3 regions of the Aneurinibacillus sp. UBA3580 genome follow, and region 3 is predicted to be linked to each of the others. Evidence: riboswitches for the same ligand, from Rfam matches in the RefSeq annotation. Region 3 holds a riboswitch; each other region holds the start of a gene.
The links. A riboswitch is a leader RNA that binds a small molecule or an ion and turns the genes downstream of it on or off. The one in region 3 is predicted to bind S-adenosylmethionine.
Positions count from the first base shown of each region.

Region 1 (3,279 bases), on a different contig from region 3:
GTGCCGCAACCCGTACGAAGCTCCATTTGATTGAACCGCTCGGATTCTCGACAGATGACCGGTATTTAAAACGGGCAGGGCTTGATTACTGGCACGCGGTGGACATTACATATTACCAGTCTTTTGCTGACTTTGCGGCAAAGCATTCGGACGGTCGTTTTTTCTTTATCGAAACGAGCGGTAACAAATACCATTCCGAAGTAAAGTACAGGGATGGTGATTTTTTTGTTTTCGGTAAGGAAACGACGGGTATTCCCCAGGATATCCTCTCGCAGTATCCCGAGCAAATCATTCGAATTCCAATGGGAGACGCAACCCGATCGCTGAACCTGTCCAATACCGCTGCGATTGTACTGTATGAAGCGCTAAGGCAAATTGGATATCCCGGTATGAAATAGAAGATAAAGCAGGAGATAAGACGATGAAAGAAGGGGAGCTTTGTATGGCAAAGAAAGCAATATTTTTCGATTTGGACGGAACGCTGCTGATGCTGGATACGGAAGCGTTTCTGAACCGTTATATGAAGCGGCTGGGGGAATATACCGCCCACCTCGTCGATCCGGAGCTGCTGGTCAAGTCCGTATGGAATGCGACAAAGCAGATGATGAAAGACGCTGGAGCGGAACGTACAAACGAAGAAATTTTTCGGGAACATTTTCTTGCGGCGTGCGGTGTGGAACAGGGGGATATCTGGCCGTTATTCGATAAATTTTATTCGGAAGAATTTCCGCTGCTGAAAGAAGATATTGAACCGCATCCATACGCGCTGAAAGTAGTAGAAGAAGCGAAAAAACAGGGCTACAGGCTGGTTGTTGCTACGAATCCGGTATTTCCGGGGATAGCCATTCGGGAGCGTATGAAGTGGGCCGGTTTGCTAGAGAATGACTTTGAGCATGTTACTATTTTTGAGACGTCACACTATTGCAAGCCCAATCCGAAATACTTCCTGGAAATCTGTGAGCGTATCGGCATCAAACCGGAAAACGCAATTATGATCGGCAACGATATGCAGCAGGATATGGTGGCTGCAGAAGTTGGATTGAAAACATTTTTGGTCGAAGACTACAAAATTGATCGAGGTGTACCGCAGCACCATGTTGATGCGCATGGGACGCTGAAAGAGCTGCATGATCAGCTTGTCAATCGTACGGGAATTTTTTCTTGCGATTGACAATATATCTTTTATTAAAAAAATAATTGACAAGTATTTAAAAGATGCGTAATATAATTTTCAGTGCAACTAAATATGCATCTCGCTTATCGAGAGAGGTGGAGGGACTGGCCCGATGAAGCCCGGCAGCGGATTTTCCGTGTTACGGAGAATGCTGTGCCAATTCCAGCAGGATATTCTATCCTGACAGATAAGAGTGTGGTATAAATGTGAAATAAACCCTCTCTGGTCTGCCGGAGAGGGTTTTTTGTATTACGTATGCAGGGCCCGCATACGTGGTGCAAATAGCAACTTGATTAGACACACGAGTAAATAAAAAGATAATTGGTAGTGAAGAGGGGGAACAGATGATGAAAAAGTGGATCGTAGCAATGATTCTGCTGCTTACTGTTGGTGTACTTGCAGCATGCGGAGGCGGTGGCAATAACAGTGACCAAAAAGCTGACGGTAGTGATCAGAAGCAGGAAACAAAGAAAATTGTTGTAGGAGCAAGCGCCGTTCCACATGCGGAAATTCTTGAACATGTAAAAGATAAATTGAAAGAGCAGGGCGTAGAAATGGAAGTAAAAGTATTCGATGATTATGTGCTTCCGAATACTGCACTTGAAGAAAAGCAAATTGACGCGAACTACTTCCAAACGGTTCCGTATCTTGATGAGTTTAACAAAAAGCACAACACACACATTAAGGCATTAGACGGCATCCACTTAGAGCCGATGGGCCTGTATCCTGGTAAAGAAAAAGCGGCCGAGCCGAAGAACGGCGCAGTTATCGCTATTCCGGACGATGTGTCGAACGGTGCGCGCGCACTCAAACTGATCGAGTCCAAAGGTTGGATTAAGCTGACACCGGGCAAAGAGCTGAACAGCCTGTCCAAGCAGGATATCGTAGAAAATCCGCATAACATCCAAATTAAAGAAATGCAGGCATCTATGCTGCCGCGCGCGATTAACGAAGTCGACTACGCAGTTATAAACGGAAACTACGCGATGGAAGGTGGTCTGACATTCGACCAGGCGCTCGCGGTAGAGAAGAAAGATTCCGATGCGGCGAAGACATTCGCGAACATCGTAGCCGTTAAAGAAGGCGACGAAAACCGTGAAGAAATCAAAAAGCTGATTGAAGTACTGAAATCCGAAGATGTGAAGAAATTTATCGATGAGAAGTACAAAGGCGCGGTTATTCCTGTATTCTAATGATATGGAAGACAAAAAAGGCAAAGAGCCATTCGCTCTTTGCCTTTTTCTGTGAAAATCATGAGAAAAGAAGGAAAGGGAAGAGGAAATAAGATCCAGGGGGGAAAAAGGCGTTCGCCTTTTTCCCCATTGCAATCATCCTCTCGTTCTCTTCTCTCTTTCCCTTCGTACCCCAAAAGTCAGCGCCGCCCTTCCCACGATTTTCATGTCGGGGTTGCGGCTGAGATGCCATGGTGGTTTTTTGCTGATTTATAGACCCCAAGTCTTGTCTTCATTATATCCAGCCGTGAAAATTGCGCCAAGCACCAGGAATGTAACTCCTAAAATAATTGCCATTTTCTATGTCTCCTCTCCCAAGAGTACTTTTCACTTTATTATACCTCATATTTTAACTATTGGAACATATGGAAACACGGTAATCTTGACAAAGTTTGTACGCTTGCAATTGGAAAAGCACAGATGGATTTGCTATAGTGAAAGGGATTGATATTTTATGGAGGTGGGCTCACCATGTACGTTGTCATGAATGTACTGCATGTTCCGGCCGCGATGAAAGGCCGCATGGGAGAAATGTTTGCCAAAAGCGCGGAGCGTATGCGCAATGTTCCTGGCTGTCTGGAGTTCCAGTTTTTAAGCGCAAAAGAAGGGGACAAGCAAATCGTGTACACGAAATGGGATAGCGAAGAGTCGTTCAAAGCGTGGACCGAAAGCGAAAGCTTCCGTCAGGCACATGCACATTCCTCCGATAACAATCCGGCCACCGGCTCGCAGTTGGAAATTTATGAAGTAATGCACGGGGCTACATACGAGAAATAAAGACATAAAAATAGGGCTGAGGTGAGCTATATGCGCATCTCAGCCCTATTTTTACAGAAAAATCTTATGTTTTAGTCTTCTCCTTTGCTTTCTATC
Region 1 is NZ_DFMZ01000117.1:3,693-6,971, forward strand. It holds gene trmL (tRNA (uridine(34)/cytosine(34)/5-carboxymethylaminomethyluridine(34)-2'-O)-methyltransferase TrmL) at 1-398, shown strand, start outside; gene B2899_RS16275 (HAD family hydrolase) at 443-1,171, shown strand; SAM riboswitch class I at 1,255-1,368, shown strand; gene B2899_RS16280 (MetQ/NlpA family ABC transporter substrate-binding protein) at 1,519-2,367, shown strand; gene B2899_RS16285 (antibiotic biosynthesis monooxygenase family protein) at 2,878-3,183, shown strand.
Region 1: it holds a riboswitch for S-adenosylmethionine, as region 3 does, so the genes downstream of both, B2899_RS16280 (MetQ/NlpA family ABC transporter substrate-binding protein) here and B2899_RS12280 (YezD family protein) in region 3, are expected to answer to the same signal.

Region 2 (3,279 bases), on a different contig from region 3:
GAATCGAATATGGAGCAAGGGTTGGTTGTTAGCGGAATTGCTCACGATAAAAGCGTGGCGAAAATTACGGTAGCCGATATGCCGGCCAAATTGAATGCAATGTCCAGACTATTCGCCACACTGGCGGAAGAGCATATTAATGTAGATGTTATCGTACAAAGTGCTTATGAAGCTAATACAACGAATGTATCGTTTTCTGTAAGCGGTGAGGAAGTAAAACGGACGCTGGATGTTTTGCTTAAGCATAGGGAAGAACTTGAGTTTGGGTATGCGGTGGCAGAGGAAGACCTGGCCAAAGTCTCGATTGTCGGAGCCGGCATGATTACGAATCCGGGTGTGGCAGCCCGGATGTTTACCTGTCTGGCTGAGGCAGGCGTGGAGATTAAGATGGTGTCTACATCCGAGATTAAAGTTTCTTGCGTCATTCCGCTGGCTCAGATGGAAGCGGCGGTACGCAGCCTTCATACGTCCTTTGGACTTGATGCCAAAGAAGCTGCCATGGTATATGGAGTATAACAAACATAAAAAAGAGCTCGCCGTCTTTTGAACGGCCGGGCTCTTTTTTGACGTAACGGATCATTATGCGGTGATGTGGCTTTTGCGAAGGGAGGCCGGAAGAAGACCTGCCGCAGCGAGACGTCGGCGGACAAGCACTCCGATATAGGAAGCGACCGCAATCTTAACCAGGTCAGGCAGTACGAACAGCCCCATACCGAAAGCAAATGCCTGGTTCCACGGTAGGCTCAGTACGAATTTTAACTGAGTGACACCGCATGCATAGATGATGGCCAATCCGACTACATTCGCAAGCAGCGCGCGGAAAAATGTGATATCCTTGTTTTTAAGCAACGTACCCATGACGAACACGGCTATAACATATCCGATTAAGTATCCGCCTGTTTTGCCAACAATGATGCCGAACCCGCCGGAAAATTGGGCAAACACCGGTGCGCCTACAGCACCGAGCAGTAGATAGAGCAGAACAGCGATTGTTCCATAGCGTCTTCCTAGAATGATAGCGGTAAGCGCGATAGCAAAATTCTGGAGAGTAAAAGGAACCTGCGGAATAAATGAAAAAGAAATCTGAGCAAAAACCGCTGTTAGTGCGCAGAATAAGGCCGAAAGAATCATCATTTTCATGTTTTCGTTTCGCATGAGCTTTCTCCTTGTCTTATGTTAACCTATTATAATACTGAGTTTACAAAACGAACTTTCTTTTTGTCAATATTGACATTAGTCAGTAAAAAACGTAGTATTGAACTAACTCGCAGAAAGACGGAATACAATAAGATAGCTCTTATCAAGAGAGGCGGAGGGACTGGCCCGATGAAGCCCGGCAACCCCGTGCATGTGTGCGGATGAGGTGCCAATTCCAGCAGAACGGTTTAAACGTTCTGGAAGATAAGGGGAGGACGATGAGCTATGAACGCCTCTTCCTTATAAGGAAGAGGCATTTTTTATAAGTTGGTTCGCCGCTACGGTATGGTGCGGAGAGAAAAAGAGCAGAAGGGAGTGACGAGCGCATGATACAGAAGATGGTGATAGACGAAATAAAACTGGAGTGCGGTGATACGCTGAGACAGGTTGAAGTGGCATTTGAGACGAGCGGAACGCTGAATGAGGAGAAGACGAATGCGATCCTCGTTTGTCATGCGCTTACCGGTGACGCATGCGCAGTCGGAGATGAAGAACAGCCGGGATGGTGGGAAGGCCTTATCGGTCCCGGACGCTATATTGATACGAATAAATACTTTGTGGTGACGTCGAACGTATTAGGCGGATGTTCCGGTACGACAGGTCCTGCTTCCCTTAACCCGGAGACCGGGAGGCCATATGGCGCGGATTTTCCGGTAGTCACCATACGGGATATGGTACAGCTGCAGTATCTAATGGTGAAGCGTTTAGGGATAGATAAATTGTTTGCCGTTGTTGGAGGCTCAATGGGCGGAATGCAGGCTTACGAATGGGCGGTTATGTACCCGGAGATGATGCATCTTGTCCTGCCTATTGCTACATCGGCCCGGCTGTCTGCGATCGCCATTGCATACAATGATGTGGGACGGCAGGCCATTCTGTCCGATCCGGAGTGGAAGAGAGGACATTATTACCCGGGGAAAGGACCGGTCAACGGATTGTCGATTGCCCGTATGTTAGGAATGATTACGTATCGTACGGCTGATTTGTTTGAGTATCGTTTCGGCCGGCGTTTGAAAGACGAACGGGATGTAACCCAGTTTGATTCCACATTCAACATCGAGAGCTACCTCCGTTATCAAGGGCAAAAGCTGGTCGAGCGGTTTGATGCCAACAGTTACCTGTATTTATTGAAAGCAATGGACTCGCACGATATCGGGCGAGGACGCGGAGGTATTAAAGCGGCGCTGGAACGGATTCAGGCCAGGGTGCTTTCCATCGCTATTTCGAATGACTTGCTGTATCCTGCCGATCATCAGGAAGAAGTAGTGGAGATGCTGAAAGCCTCGCACAAAGAAGTGGAATATCACTTTGTTGAATCCATTTACGGTCATGACGGGTTCCTTGTGGAGTTCGTAAAGATCGGTCCACTGGTAGAACAGTTTATTGAAAAATATAATACCGGTATTTTTAAACAATCGGCAGCATCAAGATAATCATTTTGGTATCGGCGAATTTCGACAATTTGTCCGTCGCTTTCCTTGACGCTGTCTCTTTGACGGAGTAAAATGAATTTGTCACAAAGTCTTCATTTATTTTTAAGGCTTCCTTGGGAAGCTTTTCTTCATGTCATGCATGTAGAGTAGAGCGGATAAAGGGGGAGTTTAGAGAGAAAAATGAAGTGGTAGGGGTGTTTCGAGAGAACTGTAGAGAAGTCGGAGAGAAATTGGGTGTGTTAAACGTTTTTGTGAAAAAAGTGTCAGACTAGAAAAATTGTAGCGGATCCTTGTGAAAGGGGGAATTTATGCAATGATGAATCATCGGCATTTTTTTAACCGTAAACTACATTCCCTGCTAGGCGTTGTACCCATCGGGGGATTCTTATTCGTCCACTTGCTAACGAACTATTATGCAACGCGCGGTGAAGAAGCTTTTCTTGAGCGCGTTGAGATTATGGAAGGGCTTCCGTTCCTGGCCCTCATCGAAATCCTCTTTATTTTCTTGCCCATTCTGTATCATGGCATTTACGGACTGTACATTGCATTTCAGGCAAAGAATAACGTGGGTAACTATGGCTATTTCCGTAATGTAATGTTCATGCTGCAGCGTGTAACAGGTGTTATCACGCTCATTTTCATTACATGG
Region 2 is NZ_DFMZ01000118.1:4,217-7,495, forward strand. It holds gene B2899_RS16325 (aspartate kinase) at 1-516, shown strand, start outside; gene B2899_RS16330 (biotin transporter BioY) at 580-1,155, opposite strand; SAM riboswitch class I at 1,295-1,408, shown strand; gene metX (homoserine O-acetyltransferase MetX) at 1,524-2,630, shown strand; gene B2899_RS16340 (succinate dehydrogenase cytochrome b558 subunit) at 2,944-3,279, shown strand, end outside.
Region 2: it holds a riboswitch for S-adenosylmethionine, as region 3 does, so the genes downstream of both, metX (homoserine O-acetyltransferase MetX) here and B2899_RS12280 (YezD family protein) in region 3, are expected to answer to the same signal.

Region 3 (3,279 bases):
TTCCCGTGGTCCCTTTTCTCTTTCCATTTACTATCTCCTTTCTCGTTGCAATATAAATAAAAAAAGACTCCTTATTAAATAGCTGAATAAAAGCTAAATAAAAAGGAGCCTTCAGTTGACTGATCGGCTATCTAAGATACTATCAATTTTTTACATTATAAATATCATTACTCCAATAAGTCAAGTAAGAATAAAAGATAACATTTACCTGTTTTCATCCTTTTTTGTGCTATATTACGAAGAAAGAACAAGATGAAGCTGGCGAATTTGTTCCATAATGCTTTGCCTCTCCGCTCTGAGAAGCAGTACTTTCCATTTTAATTCCTCAAATAGATGCGGTTCTTTGCTGTGGCAAAGCTGACGATAAACGAGCACCAAATCTTCATTAATCTGATCAAACTTCTTCCACAATCCCTCGCTAACCATTTGGTGCAACTCCTGACGAAGCAGTTGATCTTTGTTATGCAAAGCAGCCAGAATTTGTTTCTGCCATTCGATATCACCAATTTTTTTAGCGTAAATATAAAGATCCAAATGGTCATTCACCCATGTTTCCATCATCTCTATCTCCCTCCTCGTTCGCTTGCTTTCTCAAATACCTGAAAAAACACAGCACATCTTCTTGTTTATTGGGCTACCGCGTCCTCTTCTGATGTTCTTTCAAAAACAATGTTCCATTCAGCAGCTTTTTTACGTTCGCACAGGTACCTCCTGGTTTTGCTTGATAACGGTAATAAATTCATGCAAAGAACGCTTGAGTCGCTGATTGTTTTCTTCATCTACACGAATGGTTCCATCGCTGACAACTTCAATGCTTGAATCTAGCAAATAGACGCCGCCCAGAATATAACGGGCTCCCAGGGCCGAAAGCACCGGTTTCAGTGCATAATCAATACTTAATAGATGACTTAATGTACCTCCTACAGCCAGCGGAAGTACAACTTTGTTCGCCAGCGCATCACGCGACAATAAATCAAGCAGCGCTTTCAATCCTCCTGCATACGCCGCTTTGTATACCGGGGTTGCAATAATAACGCCGCTCGCCTCTTCAATTAATGTACTGATGTTGTGTACAACAGGACTATCAAATCTGCCATAGACTAAATCCTCTGCAGGAATATCACGCACGGTAAACGAAACCGTATGCAATCCCTGATGCCCGATCAGAGTGTTCAGATACCGAACTACAGATGAAGTACGGGAGCTAGGAGAAATGCCTCCAGAAATGCTAATAATATCTGCCATTTTATTTTCCTCCATTATGAAATCATGTACTAAAAAAGGCTCCCACTCCCTTGCGCACCGGCAGGCAAATAGAGCAGGAGCCTTCGGTTGACCGATCGGCTGTCGATGTGGTTTCGTGTGCTACTTTCTTTTGGACGAGAATCTTGATACGTTGGTTGTTGAAGAAGACGAGCGCTGAACCGGGAAGCGTTGCTTTTCCAAACGATCGATTTGTGTAATTTTTGAATCATGGATGGCGATTTGAATCGATCCATACTGTAATCCTTGCAGCGCATCCAAAATATAATCGATCATTTGGTTTTGTTCTTCTTTTTCTGCGGACACATAAACACCTCCTTACCCCTGTGAGATAAGGAGGCGATATCAGCACATTCCTTATCTCTCAGGAAATTCTCCTGCTGGATGTAGCACCTTCCCGTGTTCTTCGCCAACGAAAGAACACAGGGGTTGCCGGGCTTCATCGGGCCAATCCCTCCGCCTCTCTTGATAAGTCATCTACCTTTTTTGCTTGTTGGCACCATCATAATACAATTAATCCTAACGGTCAACTAGGAATTTTAGATCTATTTCCCTTTTACCTAAAAAATATGAAAACTTCTATTTCCACTTTAATTTTCAGAAAAAATTTTTTAGGTATGTTCAGGTCAACAAATCCGTTTCCTTCAATACAAATTCGCGGTTTCTTGAAAGCAATGAAGATCGATCGGTTTTGTGCCAGCCCACTCTGCTGCCTGTAATCTCTATGCTGCTGGTTCGGTGGTAATCTGTAATCTCTACTTCAATCTTTTTCCGTACCTAAATGCATCCCAAAAACTATATCCTTTTACAACGGCTAAACACATATTTCTCGCGCTTTTAGCATCCCGATAGATCACATAAAGATACGGTATGATTTCTTGCTTCTTTATCATTTCTTTGCTAAGCATTATCACCTGTATTTTTCCGGTCGCAATCTGGCCATATTATAGAAAAGGCCTTCTGATTCTTGCTATTCAGAAGGCTCGTTACCCTAATAAATATTAATACTGCTTAAACCAGGTTTAGGTTCCTATCTTTTTAGCATAATTAATAAGCATAGACGCTACAGCCAAAACTAGACCAGTAGCAGAAAACAACATAAGAGCAATAAAGTAGGAATCTGTGATAGATACAATAAAACCAATACAAATGGGTGTAATAATACCTGAAATATTCCCTAAGAAACTCATACACCCTGCTACCATACCGACGTGTTGACGTTGGGCGATAGCGGCAGGCACAGTCAGGTATAATCCGGTCCAACGAAGGAAAAACAGTGCAATAGCAAGTAAGGTAATAGCCATGTTCACCGAAGTTATGTGTCCTAGGAGGAAAATCGAAATGCCGGTCACCACCCCAGAAATAGACAGGAGCGTACGCATGACCGTATTATGACTTCCTCCTTTCTGTCTCCAAAAATCCGCAATCCAGCCGCCAATTAATTCTCCGACAAATCCTGCACCAAAGATAATAAACACAGACGTGCCTATACTCTTTATATCTAAATGTTGTGTCTTAGCTAAATACATTGGTCCCCATGTCATCAAACCATAATATACGGTGCAATACGCAAACCAACCTAAGCACATAAACCAGAAACTACCACTTCTTACGTACTGCTTAATTCCGACTGCTCCCGTAGACAAGATCTCAGCGTTATTATATTCCTTATTAAGCTCAGTTTCCAGGTATTTACGTTCCGCTTCATTTACTCTTGGATTCGTGGAAGGATTTCCTCTAATAACCCTCCAGGTAAGTAATCCAATTATAATAGTGAGAATCCCTGTTCCGATCAAGGCACTGCGCCATCCACCGAACCAGGCCATAAATCCTACAATAATCGGTCCTCCTATTGCTGTTCCCAGTGGAGATCCACTGTCAAGAAGGGTAGCACCACGACCTCTTTCCTTAGAGGTTAACCAGATAGACTGTAATTTTCCTCCCGCCGGATAAACAGGTGCTTCTGTCACACCAAGTAGAAAGCGTAAGGCAATAAGCATCTTACTACCGTTAACA
Region 3 is NZ_DFMZ01000081.1:21,644-24,922, forward strand. It holds gene B2899_RS12270 (hypothetical protein) at 235-561, opposite strand; gene ssuE (NADPH-dependent FMN reductase) at 691-1,245, opposite strand; gene B2899_RS12280 (YezD family protein) at 1,366-1,569, opposite strand; SAM riboswitch class I at 1,618-1,738, opposite strand; gene B2899_RS12285 (MFS transporter) at 2,286-3,279, opposite strand, start outside.